3 regions of the Psychrobacillus sp. genome follow, and region 3 is predicted to be linked to each of the others. Evidence: riboswitches for the same ligand, from Rfam matches in the RefSeq annotation. Region 3 holds a riboswitch; each other region holds the start of a gene.

Region 1 (10,253 bases), on a different contig from region 3:
CTGTCTTTGCTTCGCAGCAGCATTTACTTGCTCATCTGCATGATAGCTACTTCTAACAAGTGGGCCTGCCTCACAATGTGAAAAGCCCTTACTCATTGCTATCTTACGCAATTCTCCAAACTCAGCTGGAGAATAATATTTTTGAACCTTTAAATGTTTTTTCGTAGGCTGCAAATATTGACCAATTGTCATAATATCAACGTTATTTGCACGTAAATCATCCATAACCTCAATGATTTCTTCAAACGTTTCCCCTAAACCTAGCATTAACGATGACTTTGTAGGAATGCTTGGCTGCATTTCTTTTGCACGCTTCAATAGTTCCAATGAACGGTCATATTGTGCACGTGCTCTAACTCTTGGAGTCAATCGACGTACCGTTTCAATATTATGGTTCAGGATATCTGGCTTCGCATCCATAATGTTACGGATGTTTTGCTCAATGCCCCCCATATCCGAAGGAAGCACTTCAATTGTAGTAAAAGGATTTTTTCTTCGAATTGCACGGATCGTTTCTGCAAAAACCTCTGAGCCGCCATCTTTTAAGTCATCCCTTGCTACAGCCGTTACTACAGCATGCTTAAGATTCATAATAACTACTGAATCTGCCACACGTTCTGGCTCCGCTAAATCTAGTTCATTTGGAAGTCCAGTCTTTACTGCACAGAAGCGACATGCTCTTGTACAAACTGCTCCAAGAATCATAAATGTAGCTGTACGACGAGATCCCCAGCACTCATGAATATTAGGGCATCTTGCCTCTTCACACACAGTATTTAAATTGTTTTCGCGCATTAGTTTTTTTAAGCCTTTATAATCTTCATTCGTATTTAGCTTTATTTTGAGCCATTCAGGCTTGCGCTCATGCTGTTCTTTTGGTGGCTTACATGATGTCACGATTCCATCCCCCATTTCAAATAATCTGACTTCACTGTTGTCAATGTACCATATTATTTGAATTCAAACAACCTTCTAAAAAAGCTAAATAGAATGCTTGTTCCCACTTTTATTACTAAGGGTCCAAAACCCAAATAATAGAATGAGGATTCCTACTACTGTTATTAATCCTATCATGACAGAGCCTGTCAATCCTAATACTAAGTATCCGATTGCAGCTATTATTGCACTAATAATTGCGTACGGCAGCTGTGTCATCACATGATCAATAACATTAACTCCAGCTCCTGTAGCTGACATAATAGTAGTGTCCGAAATTGGTGAACAGTGATCTCCAAAAACTGCTCCTGCCAATACTGCTGCTAATACTGGTAGCAATAGCTGCGGATCGATTGCCATGATAATACTTGCACCAATTGGAAGCAAGATTCCAAACGACCCCCACGAAGAACCTGTAGCGAAAGCCATGAAGGCCGTCAGCACAAACATTAGAACTGGAATAATACCTACGGGAACATTGTTTTCTGTAACAATCGTTGCAAGAAATGCACCTGTTTCTAATGCTGTAATTAGATAAGACAATGCCCATGCGAATACAAGAATCATAATGGCAGGAAGCATAGATTGAACACCTGTACGTAAAGCCTTCCATACGTAGCTCATATTAGCATCTGGGTTAACCTTGAATTGGCGCGCGTACAACAGGAAGGATAAAATACTTGCTATCAATCCACCTATAAATAACGATAAAGGAACATCTGTGTTTTCAAAGATGACAAATATATCTAAAATTCCACCGGACAACTGATAGCCTGTCCAGAACATCAACCCTAACGTCACCACTACTAAAGAGATGATTGGAAGCAATAAATCGATAACCTTCCCATACTGATTGTCAGGAAAATCTCCATCCATATCTCCCGGATTTGTTTTATTTGGATCAAATAATACTCCTGTTTCCTTCGCACGTTTTTCATGCTTCTTCATTTCAAACAAATCAAAATCTGTCCATGCGGCAAAGAACACCATCGCTAAAGTAGCTATAACATAGAAATTCATTGGTGCCATTGTGATAAAAGCTTCTAGCGGAGTGTATTCTGTTACAGCATGTGTTGTGAAAATAACACCTAGCTGGCTGATCAAAAATGCTCCCCAGCTAGAAACTGGTGAGATTACACATATCGGTGCAGACGTAGAATCGATGAAATAGGCTAGCTTTGCACGTGAAACCTTATGCGAGTCCGTAATTGGTCTTGCAATTTGTCCTACTGCTAATGCATTAAAATAATCGTCCACAAAAATAATGATTCCTAAAAAGGCTGTTAATAGTTTAGAGCCTCTTTTTGTTTTAATACGTTTGATCGCCCAATTAGCGAAAGCCGTGCTTCCTCCTGACAGGCTGACAAAAGCGGTTACTACACCTAACAAGAGAATGAACAATAAAATATAAATATTATATACATTTAATCCCCCATCCCAAAAAGAGACTTTAAAGGAATCCCATAACATTAACAAAGATCCAACAGGGCTAAATTCCTCTACTAGTAAGGCTGCAGAAAGAATACCTGCTCCTAAGGATAACAAAACTCTTTTAGTCACTAAAACCATGATGATAGCCAGTAGCGGTGGCACTAACGAAAAAATTGTATTCTCCAAAACTGTTCCTCCTTAAATATAAAAAAGCCAACCTATAGTATTTTATAGGTTGGCTTATACATGAAATTTTAGTTATAACACTTTATTTCACTTGTGTAGCTCCCCATTTACATGTCCCCATATAAATGACAGTGTTATTCTTGTTCAAAATAACCCCAACTAAGCATCCATTGACTAGACATACTCAGTTTCGGCAAAACTTCCTTTCTATTACGATCAACGGAGTCACCCTCCCGTAACATACTATTAAGCAATGCGGCCTCTACCTATTTATTATTCATTTTTATCTATTCTAACAGTAATTTAAGAAAAATGAAGTTTTTTTAATCTTCCGGTAACGGTATAGGTACCTCCACCGATGGAGCAGCCGACCCATCCCCACCTGTATAAATGTGTGGAACCTGCCCTTGTACTAGACCCATAGCTACCGGTATATTCTGTTCCACAACACTCATTTTACTAGCAAGCGGGACGATGATTTGTACATTCACCTTAATGTGGATACTAATTTCTACATACGCATTATTAATACCGAACTCGGTAATAGTGGGCACCACATTTGACTGAACGTTTCCGATCACATGGAATCGAATAGGTATTTTCGGACCAAGGTTTCCGATTAAGGGAATATTCGTTGCTTGCCCCATCGGAACAAAGAATACAACCCCGCCTTGATCCTCCATTGTTTGCTTATCATACTCAATATCATCCAAGTAAGGAAGACTAGAAAGATTTCCCTGCTCCGCTTGCTCTAGATGAGATTGAACCAAACTATTTGTATCAGATAGCACTCGGTTAATAATTTCTGTATTGAATTTAGTTGTGACCATATTTTTACTATCTGAAGGGACCTCTTCAATAATATCGTTTACATCTAGAACATTTGCTGTACGCGAGTTGATCGCCTTACTTATTACCATAGAGGCAATCTTATTAGTTTGCACTTCAGCATATTGTAGATAGGTTGGGGTCAGTTGCGCATTTATGTAATAAAATACGTAAGCCACTGACAATAAAAAGCATGTTAAAAAGATGGCTAATTTGCGTTGAGTGCTAAAAAATATGAAACGCTTCTTCTTTTTGCGATAAAACAACGAAAAAACCTCCTCATTACTTTTATGTAACGAGGAGGTCTATTATGCCCTACATTTATTCTCTTCCTGTATTCCATACCATTTTACAACATCTCGTATAGTTTCCGGCATAATATATTGCTTTTTCGCGGTCTTAAAAGAAGGAAAGAAAAATCCAAATGTGAACATGTCTAGCGTCGCCAGCCTATACGTATCGTTTAACATTAACGGCTCCCCTTTAATGAGTGGTTTCCCATCTACATCTTCTTCAATCCGTTCATACAAAATGGCGCCCAAATATTTTCCTCGGAACCCGAGACCTTTTACTTCTAAGGTAGGCCATTTTTCATTTTTGGCAAGCTCAATCACTTCAAGTAGCTCTGCTCCGCTTAGTGTAACAATACATGGATTGATGGGATGTGGCAGACATTGATGTAAATTCCATGCAGTTACTGGCCCTTTAGGCAAATCCGTCAGGAAAATCCCTGCTGGGAACATGGCACAATCCGCATTTGTATAGGAAAGCAATGCCTTGCCGAAGAAGTTCGCTAAACTTGAATGGTTGAACCATTCTTTCTCTAAGGTTGAATTACTATGAAAAACAGCATAAGATAGCTGTTCTTTTCCAATTTTCTCCCACTCTTTCCTTGTGTGCCCTGCATTTTTAGGGACAGGCAGCTCAGCTGTAGGAAATACAACTGCTTTTTTAGAAACAACACGTTGCAAGGAATGATCGTACTCTAAATTCACATAGCCCACATACATCCCAAATTTCCCTGTAGCGGCCTGCAATGTATTCCCAATCATTTTCCCGTCCTCGAACAAATGATGCGTGTGAGCGCCTAAAATTAGGTCCAGAGAGGGTATCAACTCACATAGTTCTTCATCCTTGGACTTTCCTAAATGAGACATACAAATAAGGATATCGACATGAGGAGAAATCTGCTCAGCAACGGCCTGCAGTCTAGAAAGAGGATCCTGCAATCTCCACCCAAGCTTTTCATAATAAACACTATAATCCGCAGTAGCAGCTATAATCCCAATTCGAATTCCAGAGGGCGTCTGATGAATTTTATAAGGCTTCACCCACCTAGGGATATTCCCTTCTAAATCCGTAAAATTAGAAACTATAACCTCGAAATCGGCCTGTTCATATAACGAATCCAATTCTTCGTGACTCAATGTGATCCCTTCATTGTTTCCAATCGTGGCGTAATCATATCCGGCATCATTTAAGAGCTTCACGTTTCCCTTCCCAAGCGTTCCCTCCGTGTATATATTCGAACGATCCACGTGATCGCCGATATCTAAAGTAAGAGAGGCTTCGCTTGCGTGCTCTTTACGTCTTTCAGAGAGAAAGTGATGAATAGACGGCCAATTTTCTAAATGACTATGCAAATCATTTGTATGATAAATATGAATGGTCTCTCTCAGCTTTCTCACCTCTTTTTTATGCGGGCTATCGCTCGCCTTTATTAAAACAGCCCATCTATAATAGATCTTATTCCTAGCAATAGCAGTACTATTCGAAGTGCTGTAACAAGCGTTTCTGAATTTAGCTTTTTATTCAGCTTAGCACCAATCTTTGCTCCAATATATGCAGCAGGAATGACAGGTATCGTATATAGCCATGGTACGTTTCCTAAAGATATATGCGTTGCAGAATTGACAATGGACGATAAAAATACCATAAACATAGAAGTTCCCACGGCCACATGAGGAGGAAACAGAAACAATAGAATCATGGCAGGCACAATCATCGAACCTCCACCGATTCCAAATAATCCAGAGGCAAAACCTATAAAAAAGGTTAAAGCTAGTGCAAACCAGACTGGATATCCATATACATATGTATTTTCCCCATCCTCAAAGGTACGCTTCTTGCCATGCTTGACAAACCATTGCACCGGCTTCAAATATTTACGAACTAGTAAAAGAACGGATAAAATGACAAGCAATATACCAAAGTATAGGTTAAACGAAGGGAGATCTAATCCTTTGTTTACCCAAGCACCTAAAATGGTTCCCGGAATACTTCCTATAAAAAATATAAATCCACTTTTAAAATCCACCGTCTTAGACTTCATATATGAAAGTGTAGAAGACAGACCAATAAAAATCATCATAACAACAGATAAACCTACGACACTTTGCGGCGTAATATTCGGGATTAAGTCGAGCGTGGTACCAAGGAAAAGTACAGCAGGCACTAAAATTACCCCACCGCCTAACCCTACTAAGGCACCGATCGTCCCTGAAAAAAGACCGCTAAGCACTAATAAAAACCACTCCATTTAAAAATCTCCTTCAAAAAGATTTAATTGCTTAGGCGCAAGTCCATCAAACTCTATGTTAAGCATTTGCTGAAAGGCTTTAGCATTTTTAGCAGCATGACCACCAGAGTTATTATTGAATACAACAAGCACTTCGGAAGCCTGCTTAGCTAAAACCTCACAAACTGACTGAATATAAGCAAGCTCCTGCTCATTATAATCATATAAATAGCGGACTTCTCTCCACTTTTCGTTATTTCCTGGATTCTTCCACCCATAAAAGTTTCTCCCATGTAGACGGACCAACACTTTATCAGAAGTAGCAACCGGCACTACAGGTATGCTGCCTTCTCCATTCTGTGGCTCATCGCAGACACTATGATGAAAATTATTATCCTTTAAAAATTGAAGAGTCGAATCTTTATACTCCGGAAGATACCAGGATTGATGGCGAAACTCAATGACCACCTCAAAATCCTTTAGCTCCTCTCGAATTCTTCTCATATATTGCACATTATCCTTCTCACACTCAAACCAAGGTGGAAACTGAACAAGCACCATCGCAAGCTTCCCCGCATCCTTAAGCGGCCCAAGCATCTGACGATGACTTTCAAACATTTCCTCTGGGGACTTAAACGGATTCTCCCCTCTCAAATGCCCTGTCATCCCTTGATAGGCTTTCACGATAAACTGAAAATTATCAGGAGTCTCACGAATCCACTTTTCTATATTTCGCTGCGGTTGAATCGCATAAAACGACGCATCCAACTCGACAATCGGAAAATGCGCACTATAATCCTGCAGCTTCTCCCTAGACGAAGAAACATAAAGATCTGGATGATCCCCCCAACCAGTTAACCCAATTTTAATCATCAAACCACCTCTTCATTATTACTAATTATCATATCATTTCCCTCATCAAACAGACAAAAAAATGAGTTGATGGAAAGTGTTATTGCTCCGCAAAACTAAGTGTTGCGGGAAATCTGCAAGGTGTTGCGCATATTATTCGAACTGTTGCGGGAAAATAAAGTGTTGCAGATAATCTGTAAAGTGTTGCGCTAGATGTTAAAGTTCCTTAGCTAAAGGCTTTTTTTATTTCCTCCCACAAAACAATTATATTGTCTTACTACTTAGTTTATATAAACCCAGATATCTTTCAATGAAAATCTTTTTTTAATGAATAAACCTCTTTTATTAGTACAAAATAAAACATGCACGAAAGTATAATCTAATATGAATCCAGAAAAGAGGAGCTAGCATGTATTACTATAAAGAGGAACTAATAAACCCCATTATGCCTGACCGTCCAGATCCGGAAGCAGCGAGAGTACTACAAGAAATACTAGGTGGCCATTATGGTGAGATGAGAACTATGATGCAATTCTTTTTTCAAAGCTCAAATTTCCGAGGGAAAGACACTCAATTTAGAGATTTACTCCGCGGAATTTTCCTAGAGGAAATCGCACATGTAGAGCTAGTACAAAACACGATCAATCAACTTCTAAATAATTCCGGTGAATCCGCTGTTCCAGGTAACGCTGGAGTAGACAACGCACCGTTAAATGATGCTACGAGACATGCGAATCCACATCATTTCATCATTGGTGCACAGGCATCTATTCCTTTTGATGCAGCTGGGAACCCTTGGAACGGATCTTGGGTATACTCACATGGGAACCTGATTGCCGATTTGCTAAATAACCTTGTCCTAGAGTCGACAGGTGTGCTACAAAAAACACGTATTTATGAAATGAGCTCTAACAAAACGTTCAGAGAGACACTAGCATTCCTTATTGTGAGAGATAATGCTCATCAAAACGCATTTGCTAAAGCTTTAGAAACGTTAGGCGTGGATTGGGGCAAGCTATTCCCTGTACCGAACTACGATATAAATAAATACCCAGAATGCAGAAAATATGTAGAGATGGGATACCATAATGCACAATTCAACTTTAGGCTAGACCCTACTCGCATAGGCGAAATATTCCAAGGTCAGTCCCCGAGCCGGAACGATGGCACACTTTCCGTAGTTGATCCTCCAAAAGGATTTCCAGTACCTTTAATGCCTGATATGCCAAATGAACATAGTCCTGGCATTCAAGATATGAATAACTAAATTAACTTTTCCCTAGTCACTAATGTGATTAGGGAATTTTTACGTATTATTTCTATAAAAAAAAGAAGACGAACTATAAAGTTCGCCTTCTCTAAGATAATCAAGTCGCACACAATTGGAACGACTTGATAATTGAATTTATTAACCGATAGAACCTTCCATTTCAAACTTGATCAGACGGTTCATTTCTACTGCATATTCCATTGGAAGTTCTTTTGTGAATGGCTCGATGAAGCCCATTACGATCATTTCAGTTGCTTCTTCTTCACTAAGTCCACGACTCATCAAGTAGAATAATTGTTCCTCTGACACTTTTGAAACTTTCGCTTCATGCTCTAGAGAAATATTATCGTTCAAGATTTCGTTGTATGGAATTGTATCAGAAGTAGACTGATTATCCATGATTAAAGTATCACATTCAATGTTAGCACGTGCTCCTGTTGCTTTACGTCCAAAGTGAACGATTCCACGGTATGTTACTTTACCACCTTGTTTAGAAATAGATTTCGAAACAATAGTAGAAGAAGTATTTGGAGCTAAATGCATCATTTTAGCACCAGCATCTTGGTGTTGTCCTTTACCAGCGATAGCGATAGAAAGTGTCATTCCACGTGCGCCTTCACCTTTAAGGATAACTGCTGGATATTTCATTGTAAGCTTAGAACCAATGTTACCATCAATCCATTCCATAGTTGCGTTAGCATCACAAACAGCACGTTTTGTAACTAAGTTATATACGTTGTTTGCCCAGTTTTGGATAGTAGTGTAACGGCAATAAGCATCTTTTTTGATGATAATTTCAACTACTGCACTGTGAAGTGAGTTAGTTGTGTAAACAGGAGCCGTACATCCTTCAACGTAATGTACAGAAGCACCTTCATCAACAATGATTAGTGTACGTTCGAATTGACCCATATTTTCTGAGTTAATACGGAAGTATGCTTGAAGTGGAGTATCCACTTTTATGCCTGGTGGTACATAGATAAATGATCCACCTGACCATACTGCTGAGTTAAGGGCAGAAAATTTGTTGTCAGAAGAAGGGATTACTGTACCAAAGTGTTTTCTGAAAAGATCTTCGTTTTCACGAAGTGCAGAGTCAGTATCTTTAAATACGATTCCCAAGTCTTCAAGCTCTTGCTTCATGTTATGGTAAACAACCTCAGATTCATACTGTGCAGAAACACCCGCAAGGTATTTTTGTTCTGCTTCAGGAATACCTAATTTATCAAAAGTTGCTTTGATTTCTTCTGGTACTTCATCCCAAGATTTTTCAGTTTGTTCAGATGGTTTTACATAATATGTGATTTCATCAAAATTTAGTGGCTCTAGATCTCCGCCCCATTGTGGCATTGGCTTAGAGTAAAAAATTTCTAATGCTTTTAAGCGATAGTCTAACATCCATTGTGGTTCATTTTTCATACGGGAAATTTCTTCAACGATATCTTTCGTTAAACCACGTTTTGAACGGAAAATGGATACGTCTTTATCGTGGAAGCCATATTTGTAATCACCAATTTCAGGCATTTTTTTTGCCATCGTATTTCCTCCGTTCTGATTTTATTTCTTTTCTTCTGAAACGCCTTTTTCCATTGCTTTCCATGCAAGAGTTGCACATTTGATACGTGCTGGAAATTTAGATACGCCGTTTAAAGCCTCGATATCTCCGAGGTCAATAGAATCGTCATATTCCTTTCCAAGCATCATATCAGAAAAGATTTGAGAAAGCTTAAGCGCTTCATCTATATTTTTACCTTTGATCGCTTGCGTCATCATTGATGCAGAAGACATGGAAATGGAACATCCTTCACCATCGAATTTTGCATTTTGTACAACGCCATCCTCTACTTGAATAGTCAAGTGGATACGATCTCCGCAGGTTGGGTTATTCATGTCTATTGTCAATGCGCCATCCTCAATACTACCTTTATTGCGAGGATTTTTGTAATGATCCATAATAACTTGTCGATATAATTGATCTAAATTAGAAGACATCTCCAAAATACTCCTTAGCAGTGCGTAGGCCGGCAACGAGAAGATCTACATCCTCTTCAGAATTATAAATGTAGAAGCTTGCTCTAGCAGTTGCAGTAGCTTTTAACCACTTCATAAGTGGCTGCGCACAGTGATGTCCTGCACGAATAGCAATACCATTCATATCTAGGACTGTTGCGACATCGTGAGGATGTACTTCATCTAAATTAAATGTAACAATTCCAGCTCGTTTCAACGGAT
Region 2 (10,253 bases), on a different contig from region 3:
GCTGCAGGTGCCAAAGAGATGTCTCTAACAAAATATTTGGTCCAACAGGTAATGCTGTCTAAAGAACAACGCTTGGAAGAGCTACGAATCTTTATCCCAGATGCTAAAGCAGAGGATTGGGACTTAGTTGTAGCAGGCCAACGCGTACAAGTGATTAAGGACACAGAAGCTGGAGGAAAAGGAACTCTTCAATTTGGTACAGAAGTTATCACTGCAGAGGATGGTTCCATTGCGGCCTTATTAGGTGCTTCTCCAGGTGCCTCTACTGCAGTACCAGTTATGTTGGACGTTCTTAAACGATGCTTCCCAGATCATATAACGGAGTGGGAGCCAAAGATCAAAGAGATGATTCCATCTTACGGTATGTCTCTTATGAACAACCCAGAGCTACTTAAGGATGTACATGCAGAAACAGCAGAAACACTTCGACTAAAAATAGACCAAAAGGTAGCAGAGAACATGGAACCTTTGGAAGACGTTAGTGAAGTTATAGACGATATTGTATAAGCGATATTTTATAAATCATCAAGAACCTACCATCTTCAATAGATGGTAGGTTCTTTTCTTTATTTATAGATTACTCAACATTCAAATGAGAGATCAGCTTTTCTTTACTTCAAAGTTGTCATCTAACAATACCCAGTTTTGAGGGAAGGAATAACCTAACACCCAATAACTAATACCTCGCAAACGATATTGTTTGACTAAATTAAATTTAGCCTGAGCACTTCGAGCATCCTCAAACCAAACCTCATGTTTTTGTCCCTGCTCATCTGTGTAATTAAAAAAAGGTGATTGAGCCACTGTATCAAACTGTATTCTTGCTCCGTATTGGGTAGCCAATGTAATTGCATCCTGCGGGCTAAAGGTCTCTGCAATTTGCCCAGCTTCATGAGGAATTCTCCAGTCTCTTGCATATATTTGAAAGCCTAAAAATAGTTTGTCTGCAGGAATAACAGTTAAAGCATATTCTACTACCTTTTTCATTTGATTGACGGGGGAAATCGCTTGAGGAGATGCACCGCGCCAACCCCATTCATACGTCATTAGGATCACAAAGTCTGCAATTCTTCCATGTGCTTCATAATCATGTGCTTCATATAGCAAGCCGGATTGAGTCTCGCTAACTTTAGGAGCAACTGCAGTAGAAACAAAGTACCCTTTAGGATGAAGTGTATCGACTGTTAGCTGGAGAAAGGAGGTATAAGCATCTCTGTCTTCTGGTAATACGTTTTCCAAGTCAATATTCAATCCTCTATAACCCTTATCCTCCATAATCTGAAGAACGTTTGTCATCAATTTCTTTAATATATCTGGATTAGAGAAAATGACATGCATGAGATTAGTTCCAGCCTCAGTAGATGAAAAATTGGTGATCACCATCATTGGTACAATATTGTCGGTAACAGCTGCTTCTATTAACAGTTCGTCCTGTAAGGGCTCTAAATCTCCACTTTCTGTAAGCTTGTAAGCAAAGGGACTAATATAGGTGAGTAGAGATTGAAGACTGTTTACCGTCTGGACGGCATCCTCTTCTTTCTGATAGGTATAGGCGTTCACTTCGACTAATGGCTTGACTCTAGGAATGATTAGTTGTGTTCCTGGATATAAGAGGCCAGGCGTTTGTATTTTATTTTGATTAATAAGTGCTTGAATAGTTGTTCCATAAAGGCTAGCAATTTGTCGTAGTGTTTCACCAGGTTGCACAACATGAATGATAGGAGGAATAAAAATTCGCTCACCAGGATATAAAAGATTTGGATTTGCTAGTCTGTTAGAAAGAAGAATAGTTTGTTCCGTTATACCATACTGTTGTGCGATTGACCAAAGAGTTTCGCCAGTTTGAACTGTATGATAGACTCCATAAATAGGAATAATAAGCGATTGACCAACCAATAGAGTATTTGGATCAGGTAATTGGTTCGCTTGTAAAATCGCATTTATATCTATTTGGTACCGATTAGCAATTTCCCAAAGCGTATCTCCATTATTAACGACATATATAATCAATGGGCAGCTCCTTTTTTCTTAGGTTTACTAAAGCATATGTTTAGTTAACCGAATATAAATGTAGAACTTATACTTTTTTAAAATTCTCCTATTTATTTTTTCTAAGGGATGGCCTGTCTGAATGAAATAAGGATTAAAATATTTCTTGATTACCGCAATATATGTAGCGAATCACAAATTTCTTTGTACTTAATATGTTATAGGGTCTTTTAAAGAAATTATGATTTTGATTTCAATAACTAAACCATATTCGATTTAGCGGATATGGTTTTTTCAATTGTATTTATTACATAAATTCTTTTAGGAAAGCCAAGCTAGTGAAAAAGCTAGGAGTGTGAGAGAAGCAAAATGGAAGATTATACAGCAGGAGATATTGTTTATATTTTTTATCGGAACCCCCATATCCAAAGTGTAGCTAACATTCAATCAGCTGCAGTAGTTAATGATCCAGATAATCCAAATGGACTGGCTGTTTTTGTTTATGAAACGTATTATCCTTTAACAGCTGATTTGGCTATATATACAAGTGCTTTTGAAGCAGAGCAAGCGTATCGTCACTATTTTCAATAATGGAGGTTGAACATGAGAAAACCATTTACACCTCAGCTTGTGTATTTTGAGCCAAAGGCACTTGATTATCCACTAGGTAGAGAACTTAAAGAAAAGTTTGAGAAGATGGGGAAAGAAATTCATTATACGACCTCTCATAACCAAATACGTAACCTTCCTGGCGATAATGACTTTCAAAAATACCGTATTGCTAAGTCTACGTTGGTTGTAGGAATTAGAAAAACCCTAAAATTTGATTCCTCTAAGCCTTCTGCGGAATATGCAATTCCTTTTGCTACTGGTTGTATGGGGCATTGCCATTATTGCTATTTACAAACAACCATGGGAACCAAACCTTATATCCGTACATATGTGAATGTAGAGGAAATTCTCGGAGCAGCTGATAAGTATATGGAAGAACGTGCACCGGAAATCACAAGATTCGAAGCATCCTGTACCTCTGACATCGTGGGAATAGACCATTTAACTCATACCTTAAAAAGAGCGATTGAGCATTTTGGTAAATCGGAATTCGGTAGACTGCGATTCGTGACGAAATTTCATTTTGTTGATCATTTATTGGATGCGAAGCATAATGGAAAGACCAGATTTCGCTTTAGTGTAAATGCAGATTATGTGATTAAAAATTTTGAGCCTGGTACTTCTCCATTAGACAAGAGGATTGAGGCTGCAGGGAAGGTTGCAAGAGCAGGATATCCACTTGGATTTATTGTCGCTCCTATATATCTTCATGAAGGCTGGAAAGAAGGATATTATCATATGTTTGAACGATTAGATGCAGAGCTTCCAAAGGATGCAAGAGATGATATTACCTTTGAATTCATCCAGCATCGTTTTACAAAGCCTGCTAAAAAGGTAATCGAAAAAAACTACCCAATGACTAAGCTTGAACTGGATGAAGAATCCCGAAGAATAAAATGGGGGAAGTATGGTATAGGAAAATACATTTATCAAAAAGAAGAAGAGGAAGACATCAAAGAGCATCTATATAGTTATATGGAAAAGTTCTTTCCGAATGCAAAATTTGAATACTTTACTTAAAAAAAACAGCCTGGTTCTCAAGAGAATCAGGCTGTTTAAATGAAGCTTGAGTAACATTTTTAGTAATGAGACATCTATTAATTGATTAAAGAGATTACAACCTATTTTAGAAAGTTACTTCTTCCTCATTATAAAACTTAAATGTCTCCCAGTATTTCTATCCTCTCGGTAAGAGAAGCCATCTGGACTTAAAAAAGTACATGTGCGATCTATCGAAATCTGTTCAAGCGGTATACCAGCCAGTTCACACTGCTTTTGAACGGTCAATTGGTTATCAATATGATATTTGCCTGTTTCTTCTCTGTAATACATAAAGTCATCTGCATACCCTAGGTTCTTAAATTTTGTGTAGACATCCTCATCCACTTCAAACTTTTCTTGGCTTAGTGCAGTGCCTATTTGTACGTGAAAATCAGCAGGGTTACATTGTTCGTGTGTTTTCAGATGCTCAAATAGCTGACTTGTAATTTCCTTGATGGTTCCTTGCCAACCAGAGTGAATGACTCCAATAAGTCCATTAGTTTCATTATAAAAAATGACTGGCACGCAATCTGCTGTAAAACTGCATAATAATAGGTTTGGTTCAAATGTGTAAAGAGCGTCTGTGTCTTTAATAGCGGTTTCCAAAAGCGTTGCTCCATGCCCTTTATCATTCGTTGTCACTTTATAGAAATTTGCACTATGGGTTTGATTGGCACAAACAAAATCTTCTAAACTGCAATTGAGCTGGGCTGCTAATTTTTTTCTGTTTTCCAATATGTGTCCTGGGTTTTCGCAAATGTGTAAGGCCATATTGTTCTCTTCCCAAGCAGTAGGATCTTTCCTAGTTGTTCCAGAGAGAAAACGTTCGTTGTTTAAATAATTTTTAATATTCATATAATCACCTGTTTTTAATATATCTTAAACACTCATTGTTGTATAGGACAGTAGACTTAACCTAACCTTTAAAAAAACTGAAAAATTATAAAAAGAATTTGTCTATAGAGGAATTTTCCTCCTTGAATATTTCAAAAGTGTTACCTTTGAACCAGTTATTTTTCCCATACTATCAAGCTTTCTCTTCTATTCGTTCTTCTTTGTAATCTAACTGTAAAATTACATCCAATTATTAAGGGGTGATTTATAGGGCTTTTCTATTTTACTATATTAATAGAGTAAAAAAAGAAAGGAAGATTACCTTGTTTAAAAACAAATTAAAAGTTGCTGCAGTAGCAGTCGCAATTTCTTTATTATTATTACCACTAACTGCATTTGCAGCTAATACCTATACCGTTGTATCAGGAGATTCTCTATGGAAAATAGCAGTAAAAACACAAACTGGAGTTTCAGAATTAATTGAGAAAAATCCTCAGTTAGAAAATCCAAATCTTATTTATCCAGGACAAAAAATAAATGTTCCTACAAAAGATTCTTATAACATTGAACAAGATGTAATTAAACTTGTAAATGTTGAAAGAGCAAATGCTGGCCTGTCTCCATTAAGCTATGACTGGGAGCTAGGAAGAGTGGCACAATATAAATCACAAGATATGCACGATCAAAAATATTTTAGCCATACAAGTCCTGTTTATGGAACTCCATTTACAATGATGAAGAATTTTGGAATTAGCTATAAATCAGCAGGAGAAAATATTGCACAAGGTCAAACGACTGCAAAAGCAGTAGTTAACGCTTGGATGAATAGTGAAGGACATAGAGCTAATATCTTAAACAAAAACTATACTCATATTGGGGTAGGTTATGTGAAAGACGGAAACTATTGGACTCAAATGTTTATACAAAAATAATTGATTTAGGGTGGGAATGACGACGTAAGTGTTGTCATTTCCACTCTTTTAGTTTACGGCCTATGTCTGCCCTTCAAAGTGTAGATGTAGGCTATTTTCATTTCTGTTTATGTTCCATGTGAAACTTTTCCTTCGATATCAACAATACAAAAAAGAAATAAATAAAGTCTGCAAAAGGAAACGGTCTACACTCTCGTTTTCTTTTCTTTTTGATATTAAGTGAAACCTTAGTTATCTTTTTCCGTATTAGATGATAAATACTTACAATGTTATAAATTGGAGGTAAACAGATCTATGAATGTCGAGAAATTTATATCGCCCGAAAATTTTGGAGAAGTATTCCTATATGGAAAGCATGAAGAAATTTATAACCAATGCGTCAAAGAATTTAAAGAGCTAGTATCACTGGACCAATTTATTGATTTAGCCATTTCCTTTAATCAGGAGGTTGAAAGCTACCAAATGATTAAAAAGACCGAGATTGGTTATTCAACTCAGTATTTATGGTTAGATAACAATAAGGAGAGAATAGTTAGTGTAACCTTTGATACGGCTAACTACATCCAGGGCATAGTATTAAAACCTTATGTAACCTTCCCCAAAAGCGATCAACGTTACACCAAAAATAAATATATGATGCCTATTAAAGAAGAATGGTTTGTTTTCTGGGGTGGGACGAATGAATTTCTTAACTATCATTACGTTTATGAATCTCAGCGCTATGCATATGATTTAGTGAAGATGAAGAATGGTCAGACGTATAAGGGTAATAGATTACTTAATGAAAGTTACTATGCTTTTGATAAAGAGGTAGTTGCGCCAGCAGACGGTAAGGTAGTAAAGGTTATGAATGATATTGTAGATAATATTCCCGGAGAAATGAATGAAAAAGAACCAGCCGGAAACTATGTCATTTTGGAGCATGAAAATAGAGAATATAGCTTGCTTGCGCATTTCAAACAATATTCTATAGTAGTAAAAGAAGGAGACGCGGTGAAGCAGGGACAAACAATTGGCCTTTGTGGAAATTCTGGAAACTCCTCTGAGCCTCATATACATTTTCAGGTGATGGATTCGTCTGATTATGTGAACTGCCACTCTATACGTATAAGCTTCTATGATGGGATTGAGCCAATTCAAGGCGATACAGTAACGACCTACAAACCGAACGAAAAGTCGAAAATGGATGTCTTTGACAAAGTGGAAAATACATTTACTTTAGCAGATTTTTTCTTATTTATTCCCCGTATTATAGGTTCATTTTTTAAATAAGACTGTTCGTTTCTATTTAGAATGATGAAGTTTAAAAAATAGTAATATTTTGATTAATCAATAGAATGTTTGTTGACAGATGAAAATCTCTATTGTAGACTATGAACAACTAATTGAATATAACCTCGCTTTTATAAGTGAGGTAGAGGCGCGATATTTAACAGTCCTTAGAGGAGCTTGAGAAGCTTAGATACTAAGGAGAAGGAAATGTCGCCGAAGCTTGTAATAAACTCATTATTACATGCTGGGTCTGCAGTGAAGAATTGCAGGACTGTCCGTTATAAACGTCCCGGTTTATAATGGTGTGCTATCTCATGGGGAAAAGTAGAGGATTTAGGGCAACCATACATTATGACCTGAGTCTACCTCAAGTCTTTTTTTGTACGGTTGTCCTTTTTGTATGGTTGCATACATATAATAACTTTAAAAAAGGAGATTACTAGAGATGAAAAAGAGACTATTTACATTCACATTTTTACTATCCATTTTTTTATTGCTTGCTGCTTGTGGAACGAAAGAGGAAGGAAGCGTTGGATCAGCATCTGCCCAAGATACATTTACAGTAGGACTAGAGGCAGGATATGCACCCTTTAACTGGACTCAAATGGATGACAAAAACGGTGGAGTGAAATTGGACGGTAACGCAGAGTATGCTGGTGGATACGATGTAGAAATTGCTAAAAAAATTGCAGAAGGCTTAGGTAAAGAACTGGTAATCGTTAAAACCGAATGGGACGGTCTAGTTCCAGCTTTAACTTCGGGTAAGATTGATGCAATTATTGCTGGAATGTCACCAACAGCAGAGCGTAAAAAAACAATCGATTTCTCTGAAAACTATTATACTTCCAACTTTGTTATGGTTGTAAAAAAGGGCGGAAAATTTGAGGATGCCACTTCCATTCAAGACTTTAATGGAGCAAAAGTTACAGGCCAATTAAATACTTCCCACTACGGAGTGATAGACCAAATTAAAGGTGTAAAAAAACAGCCTGCATCAGATAACTTTCCAGCAATGCGTGTAGCACTGGAATCCGGCATGATCGACGGTTATGTATCTGAACGTCCAGAAGGAATTAGTGCTTCCTCTGCAAATGATAACTTCAGCATGGTTGAATTCGAAGAAGGATTTGTTGCAGATGAAGAAGAAACAGCTGTTGCAGTAGGATTGAAAAAAGGTAGCGATTTAACAGATAAAATAAATGAAATATTAGCAGGAATTTCAGAAGAAGAGCGTCAAGAAATTATGGATAATGCTATTTCCAATCAACCAGCTGCAGAATAAGTATACTAACGGCTGCTAATAAAAGCAGCCGTTTCGTTTTTTTAAAGTACTTACTTCATTGGTTAGTGGATGTTCGAGGCAACAGAATGTGTAAGGAGGAAGACAATGAGTTTAGAATGGATTATCTCCATTATTACCAATAACTGGCCAATGTTTTTGCGTGGAGCAGGAGTAACCCTGTTGATTTCTATTATAGGAACTATTGTAGGAGCAATCATTGGATTATTAGCAGGCGTTATTAGGACCATCCCACTACCTGAAAAGAGGGTAAGTAGATATTTTTTAAAGCTGGTTAATCTTATCCTATCCATCTATATAGAATTCTTCCGAGGGACACCAATGATCGTCCAAGCCATGGTCATCTTTTATGGATCATCACTGGCCTTTGGGTTAGATATGGATCGTTTACTAGCAGCAATTTTTATTGTATCTATTAATACGGGAGCATATATGGCTGAAATTGTTCGTGGGGGAGTCATTTCAATTGATAAGGGACAATTTGAGGCATCACAAGCGATAGGGATGAATCACATTCAAACTATGCTATATGTTGTGTTACCCCAGGTTATCCGTAACATACTTCCAGCAACCGGCAACCAATTCATCATTAATATTAAAGATACCTCTGTTTTAAATGTGATAGGGGTAACGGAATTATATTTCCAAACGAAGTCTGTAGCTGGAAACAACTTCAGATATTTTGAGTCATTCTTTGTAGCTTGTATTTTATACTTCATCATGACGTTTGCTGTTACATTAATCTTACGACATTTTGAAAAGAAACTAGATGGACCCGAAAACTACACAGTCATTGGTCAGCCTATGCAAATGGCTGTACTGCCAAAAGGTCCTTATGAAAAAAAGTAAACAAAGGAGGAGCAAATATGGAACACGTAATTGATATTCAACATTTAAGTAAATCCTTTGGAGCACATGAAGTTTTAAAAGATATAAATTTCTCTGTAAAAAAAGGCGAGGTTGTATGTATCATAGGCTCTTCAGGATCGGGTAAATCAACACTTCTGCGATGTGTTAATTTATTGGAAAAGCCTAGTGGAGGACAAATTATTTATAAAGGAAAAAATATTTTAGACAATAAGCATGATATCAATTCCTATAGGACAAAGCTTGGCATGGTATTTCAGCAGTTTAATTTGTTTAATAATCATAATGTATTAAGCAACTGTTCAGTCGGACAGGTAAAGGTATTAAAGCGTTCAAAGGAAGATGCCGAAAAAATTGCGATGAGATATTTAAAGGTGGTGGGCATGGATGGCTACGTCAATGCTAAGCCAAAGCAATTATCTGGTGGACAAAAGCAAAGAGTAGCTATTGCACGAGCTTTGTCTATGGAGCCTGATGTAATGTTGTTTGATGAGCCTACATCGGCACTTGATCCAGAAATGGTCGGCGAGGTATTAAAAGTTATGAAAGAGCTTGCGCATACTGGTCTTACTATGTTGATCGTTACGCATGAAATGGAATTTGCCAAGGAAGTCTCTGATCGTATAGTCTTCATGGACAAGGGGGTCATTGCAGAGGAAGGTCCCCCGGATCAAATTTTTAATCATCCTTTACAGGAACGGACGAGAGAATTCCTAAAAAGAACGCGAAAGTAGACTCTAGGATGTTAGTAGCATTTCATCTTTTTATCTAGAATAAAATTCAATAAAATAGTATATTGGTAATATATACATTGGATAAATTATCAAATCTATGTAAGGCTTCCCTTTCAAAAGAAAAGGAAGCCTTTTATATAAGGTACGAAATAAACTAGAGGTGTTCCTATGAGTGAAGTATTAAAACGTAATAATGTAAAAGTAATTGGAAATAAGGAAAAAGTAATCATGTTTGCGCATGGCTTTGGATGTGACCAAACGATGTGGAGGCATATTATTCCTTCATTTTTGGATGACTATAAAATTGTATTATTTGATTATGTTGGTTCCGGTGAATCGGATTTAAGTGTTTATAATGCAGAGAAATACGCCTCGCTTAAAGGCTATGTCCGAGACGTCTTAGACATAGTAGAGGCATTGGAATTGAGAGACGTTATATTTGTAGGTCATTCGGTAAGCTCCATGATTGGTATGTTAGCAGCGATTCAAAAGCCGGATGTTTTTCAGAAGTTGGTTATGATTGGACCATCTCCGAGATATCTTAATGATCATGAGTATTACGGTGGATTCGATGAAAGAGACATCCACGAGATGCTAGATATGATGGAGATGAATTTTATAGGGTGGGCAAGCTATATGGCTCCAATAGTGGCTGCCACTGAAAAACACCCC
Region 3 (4,652 bases):
ATGTCATGCTTAAGGACGATAAAACGTATCCATATATAAAAATTACTGCGGAAAAGAATCCTAAGCTCATCATTACAAGACAAGTAAAAAAGGATAAGGGTAAATATTTTGGACCATATCCAAATTCTCATTCCGCTCATGAAACAAAAAAATTACTGGATAGATTATATCCATTAAGAAAGTGCCAAAAGCTACCTAGCCAAGTTTGCTTGTATTACCATATCGGACAATGCCTTGCCCCTTGTGTGAAAGAAATTGAAGAGGCAACGTACACCGAAATTATTCATGAAATCTCTAGTTTTTTAAACGGTGGCCATGCAGCGGTCAAGAAAGAGCTAACTGAAAAAATGAATGTAGCAGCAGAACAGTTGGAGTTTGAACGTGCAAAAGAGTACCGCGATCAAATAGCACATATCGATCAAGTGATGGAAAAACAAAAGATGACGATGAATGATTTCACAAATCGTGATATTTTCGGATACACAGTAGATAAGGGATGGATGTGTGTCCAAGTGTTTTTTGTGCGTCAAGGAAAATTGATAGAAAGAGATGTTTCTCTTTTTCCAATTTACCGTGACCCGGAGGAAGAATTTCTTACCTTTTTAGGTCAGTTCTACTCTAAACCAGAGCATATTAAACCAAAGGAAATATTTGTGCCTAATACGACTGATTTAGAGTTAGCCTCTGAGTTGTTGGAAATGAAGGTTATTATTCCTCAAAAGGGTGCAAAAAAGAACCTAGTGGATTTAGCTCAAAAAAATGCTGCGATAGCTTTGAAAGAAAAGTTCCATTTGATTGAACGACAAGAGGAACGAACTGTAGGGGCAGTAGAAGAACTAGGTAGTCTTATGGGAATAGCCATGCCAAGCAGAATTGAGGCTTTTGATAATTCTCATATTCACGGTACCGATGCGGTTTCTGCCATGGTTGTATTCGTTGATGGCAGAGCATATAAAAAAGACTATCGGAAGTATAAGACGAAAACTGCAGCAAAGCATGATGATTATGGTGCTATGCGTGAGGTCGTTCGTAGACGTTACACTCGTGTATTAAAAGAGAGATTGCCTCTACCTGATTTAATCATTATTGATGGAGGTAAAGGACAAATAGAAGCAGCAAGAGAAATTATCGAGGATGAACTTGGCTTAGATATTCCAATTGCAGGACTAGCGAAAGATGCCAAACATCAAACATCCTCCTTGTTATATGGTGACCCATTAGCGATTATCCCGATGAAAAGAACGAGTGAAGCATTCTATCTTCTTCAAAGAATTCAAGATGAGGTCCATCGATTTGCAATTACTTTCCATCGACAACAGAGAGGGAAGCATACAATTGCCTCATCGTTAGATGGAATTGAAGGAATAGGTCCAAAACGTAAGAAAATGCTTCTTAAGCATTTTGGCTCCCTTAAACGAATGCAAGCTGCATCACGAGAAGAACTAATAGAATCTGGACTCCCAAGTAAATTAGCTGATAATCTAATAGCTCATTTTCAGAAAAATTTATTGTCTTCTGAATAATCTTATGTTATCTTTAAAACAATTTAATATTCACTATTCAAACAGTGAAGATAGAGGTGCGAATTGCAAGAGTACTAATCGTGAGGATGAAAGATCCTACGACCGATTAGGAAAGGGTTGTTCGCCGAAACATAGAAAAGCTTTTCCTTTCCTATGTTGGTTCTGTATTTAAGAGATGCAGGACTGTCAGAATATATATTCTGGAGGGCTATCTCACATGGGCAATCATTTTTGGCCGTGTATGAGAAGAGTTAGCTTTCCGCAAATATGTGGGAAGCTTTTTTTATTGGCCGCCTAAGGAGATAAAGGGGAGATAGGTTAATGAGTAAAATTGTGATGAAATTTGGCGGAACTTCTGTAGGTTCAATTGAGTTAATTGGTAACGTTGCAAAAAGGGTACAACTAGAAAAGGAGAAAGGACATGACATTGTCGTAGTTGTTTCTGCCATGGGAAAAACAACAGATGACTTAGCGGAAATGGCAAGTAAAATCACTAACATTCCAACAAAAAGAGAAATGGATATGTTGCTTGCTACAGGAGAACAAGTAACTATGTCCTTACTTGCCATTCAGTTAAATGCACTTGGAGTAGAGACGTTATCTTTGACGGGTTGGCAAGCTGGTATAGTAACAGATGAAGTACATAGAAATTCAAAAATAAAACAATTGGATGGCCAGAAGATAAATGAGCATTTAATGGCTAATCGCGTAGTAATTGTGGCCGGCTTTCAAGGTATGTCGGAATTAGGGGAGATTACTACTTTAGGAAGAGGAGGATCAGACACTACAGCCGTCGCCATAGCTGCAGCTATCGGAGCAGACATTTGTGATATTTATACGGATGTAGATGGCGTTTATACGTCAGATCCACGCTACGTATCTCATGCAAGAAAACTAGAACAGCTAGAATATGATGAGATGTTGGAGTTAGCTCATCTAGGAGCTGGAGTACTGCATCCTAGAGCAGTGGAATTCGCAAAAAACTATAAGATTCCATTACGAGTACGTTCAAGCTATGAAGAAACGGAAGGAACCATTTTAAAGGAGGAAGTAGATGTGGAGAATAATTTAGTAGTACGAGGGGTAGCTTTTGAATCAGATATAGTACGTTTAACGATTGAATATACAGTGCCTTTTAATGGTTCACTCGCTTCCATATTCACTACCCTTGCCAATAACCATATTGATGTAGATATTATTGTCCAGTCGATAGTCGAAGGAATGAAGCCAACCGTGTCCTTTTCTATAAAAAAAGAATCTCTTTCGGAAGCAATTCACGTTTTAGAGAAAACGAAACAGAATCTAGGTTTTACCTTTGCAGATTTTGAGGTGGGTTTAGCTAAGGTATCTATTGTAGGTTCAGGAATGGTATCTAATCCTGGTGTCGCTGCACAAATGTTCGACCGATTAAGCAAGGAAAATATACCAGTTAAAATGGTTAGTACCTCAGAAATAAAGGTTTCAGTTGTAGTGCCTCAAGGCAATATGATTCAAGCAGCGAATGCACTCCATGATGAATTTGATTTGGCTATAAATTAAGTAATTATTAAAGGCTATGTTAAAGGGTAGGGTTGATTTATGATACAAAGAAATCTTAAATCAGAGAGTAGAATTAATTTCCGCCCTAGCCGGTCGCTTTCCTCGGGGTGAGCGATAAGCCATCACCCATCGCTTACGCGCGTGGTTGTGATGTCTTATCTGTCTCACTCATCCCGTAGGAGTCGCCGTCTGGAGCTCCAATCAATAAATGGAACAGCTTTAGCATCGATAAAGCATTAAAAAAATTTACTCGCATAAACAAAGCTTAAAACTGTCACCAACCCCAATTTCAAAATCTATTTATGTTCTAAATAGCCATTTGAAAGTTCCTTTGTTTATGTTTACAGTCACTATTAAAAAGAATTGTTAGTCAAAATCAACCAATAACTTTAACAAAGCTTAATTAAAAAAAGAGAGGAAGATGGAAATTGCTCCATCCTCCTCTTTATGTATCTTTAGCGTTTACTTTTTAAGTCCCATTTAATATGGAAAGTGACCAACCCAGTTTTTTTAACAAACTCATCATAGCATTCGGTTTCATAGCCATCTATTTTTTGCTTCTGCTCTGCGAGAAAGCCAGCCTCTAATCGGTGACATCTATTAATTCCACTTTGAGGAAGATTGTATGTTTCTAGCGTGTAATAGGCCGAATCTTTTGATGTTTTATCTAACTCAAGCCTTCCCCAGCCAGCCTCTTGGAAGAAAGAGATGGCTTCTTCCATTGAATAGAGTGGAAACTTTCGAGCAAGGTCCTTACCTGCCCAGTACAATATTTCTTTTTCATGTTTTCCGAGAATAGAAGTGAGCACGTGATCTCTTATTATTTCATATCCAAAGGAAGTTACATGTGAATGTTCTCTTTCATTCAAACAGCAACCCTTCTTTCCAAAGATAAATAAAAACTATAATCTATTCTAGCATAAAATATTTTCACTGGGAGAGAATACTTTGTGAAAAAATAAACTAATCATTATATAGGTGAGTGTCAGAAAGATGAACAAATTCAGGAAACATACCTTGACGCTCTAAAATGTTGAGAGTACAATGGATATGTCATAAATTCGTAACAAGAAGGTGTGAACATGTGATGATTAATTATTCTATTACTATAGTTTAATCATCGCTAATTGGAAATTTGAGGGGGGTTACTGTTTTGTCGAAAGATCGCGAATTTTTCATGCGTCGATTACATTCTTTACTTGGTATTATTCCAGTTGGATTATTTCTGGCGCAACATTTAGTAGTAAACCATTTTGCTACAAGAGGTGAAGAAGCCTTTAACACGGCATCACATTTCATGGAGAGTCTACCTTTTAGACTAATGCTGGAAGTGTTTGTAATTTATATTCCTTTGTTGTTCCATGCATTCTATGGTATCTATATTGCATTTACTGTTAAGTACAATCCTAACAGATACGGTACTCTAAGAAACTGGTTGTTTATTTTACAACGTTTTACTGGAATATTCCTTGTTGTGTTTATCGCATGGCATGTATTTGAAACACGTTTCCAAGCTGCAATTGGAGCTAAGGAAGTTAACTTTAACATGATGAATGAAATTTTATCAAACCCATGGATGTTAGCTTTTTA

Evidence for each region. A riboswitch is a leader RNA that binds a small molecule or an ion and turns the genes downstream of it on or off. The one in region 3 is predicted to bind lysine.
Region 1: another riboswitch for lysine. It lies ahead of AC06OU_RS09420 (Na+/H+ antiporter NhaC family protein); the one in region 3 lies ahead of AC06OU_RS04985 (aspartate kinase).
Region 2: another riboswitch for lysine. It lies ahead of AC06OU_RS16850 (transporter substrate-binding domain-containing protein); the one in region 3 lies ahead of AC06OU_RS04985 (aspartate kinase).

The regions. Positions count from the first base shown of each region.
Region 1 is NZ_JBAEAP010000318.1:1,257-11,509, reverse strand. Features, by position in the region: gene lipA (lipoyl synthase) at 1-912, opposite strand, end outside; gene AC06OU_RS09420 (Na+/H+ antiporter NhaC family protein) at 982-2,553, opposite strand; lysine riboswitch at 2,642-2,826, opposite strand; gene yunB (sporulation protein YunB) at 2,877-3,647, opposite strand; gene AC06OU_RS09410 (bifunctional metallophosphatase/5'-nucleotidase) at 3,690-5,069, opposite strand; gene AC06OU_RS09405 (sulfite exporter TauE/SafE family protein) at 5,102-5,920, opposite strand; gene AC06OU_RS09400 (DUF72 domain-containing protein) at 5,921-6,772, opposite strand; gene AC06OU_RS09395 (manganese catalase family protein) at 7,161-8,018, shown strand; gene sufB (Fe-S cluster assembly protein SufB) at 8,160-9,557, opposite strand; gene sufU (Fe-S cluster assembly sulfur transfer protein SufU) at 9,579-10,013, opposite strand; gene AC06OU_RS09380 (cysteine desulfurase) at 10,003-10,253, opposite strand, start outside.
Region 2 is NZ_JBAEAP010000593.1:38,867-49,119, reverse strand. Features, by position in the region: partial or broken gene mqo (malate dehydrogenase (quinone)) at 1-507, shown strand, start outside; gene AC06OU_RS16880 (glycoside hydrolase family 18 protein) at 601-2,010, opposite strand; gene AC06OU_RS16875 (transcriptional regulator SplA domain-containing protein) at 2,359-2,580, shown strand; gene splB (spore photoproduct lyase) at 2,593-3,621, shown strand; gene pgeF (peptidoglycan editing factor PgeF) at 3,736-4,497, opposite strand; gene safA (SafA/ExsA family spore coat assembly protein) at 4,800-5,408, shown strand; gene AC06OU_RS16855 (M23 family metallopeptidase) at 5,703-6,680, shown strand; lysine riboswitch at 6,816-6,998, shown strand; gene AC06OU_RS16850 (transporter substrate-binding domain-containing protein) at 7,126-7,962, shown strand; gene AC06OU_RS16845 (amino acid ABC transporter permease) at 8,068-8,829, shown strand; gene AC06OU_RS16840 (amino acid ABC transporter ATP-binding protein) at 8,847-9,581, shown strand; gene AC06OU_RS16835 (alpha/beta fold hydrolase) at 9,750-10,253, shown strand, end outside.
Region 3 is NZ_JBAEAP010000168.1:105-4,756, reverse strand. Features, by position in the region: partial or broken gene uvrC (excinuclease ABC subunit UvrC) at 1-1,523, shown strand, start outside; lysine riboswitch at 1,567-1,742, shown strand; gene AC06OU_RS04985 (aspartate kinase) at 1,845-3,062, shown strand; gene AC06OU_RS04980 (YslB family protein) at 3,518-3,931, opposite strand; partial or broken gene AC06OU_RS04975 (succinate dehydrogenase cytochrome b558 subunit) at 4,216-4,652, shown strand, end outside.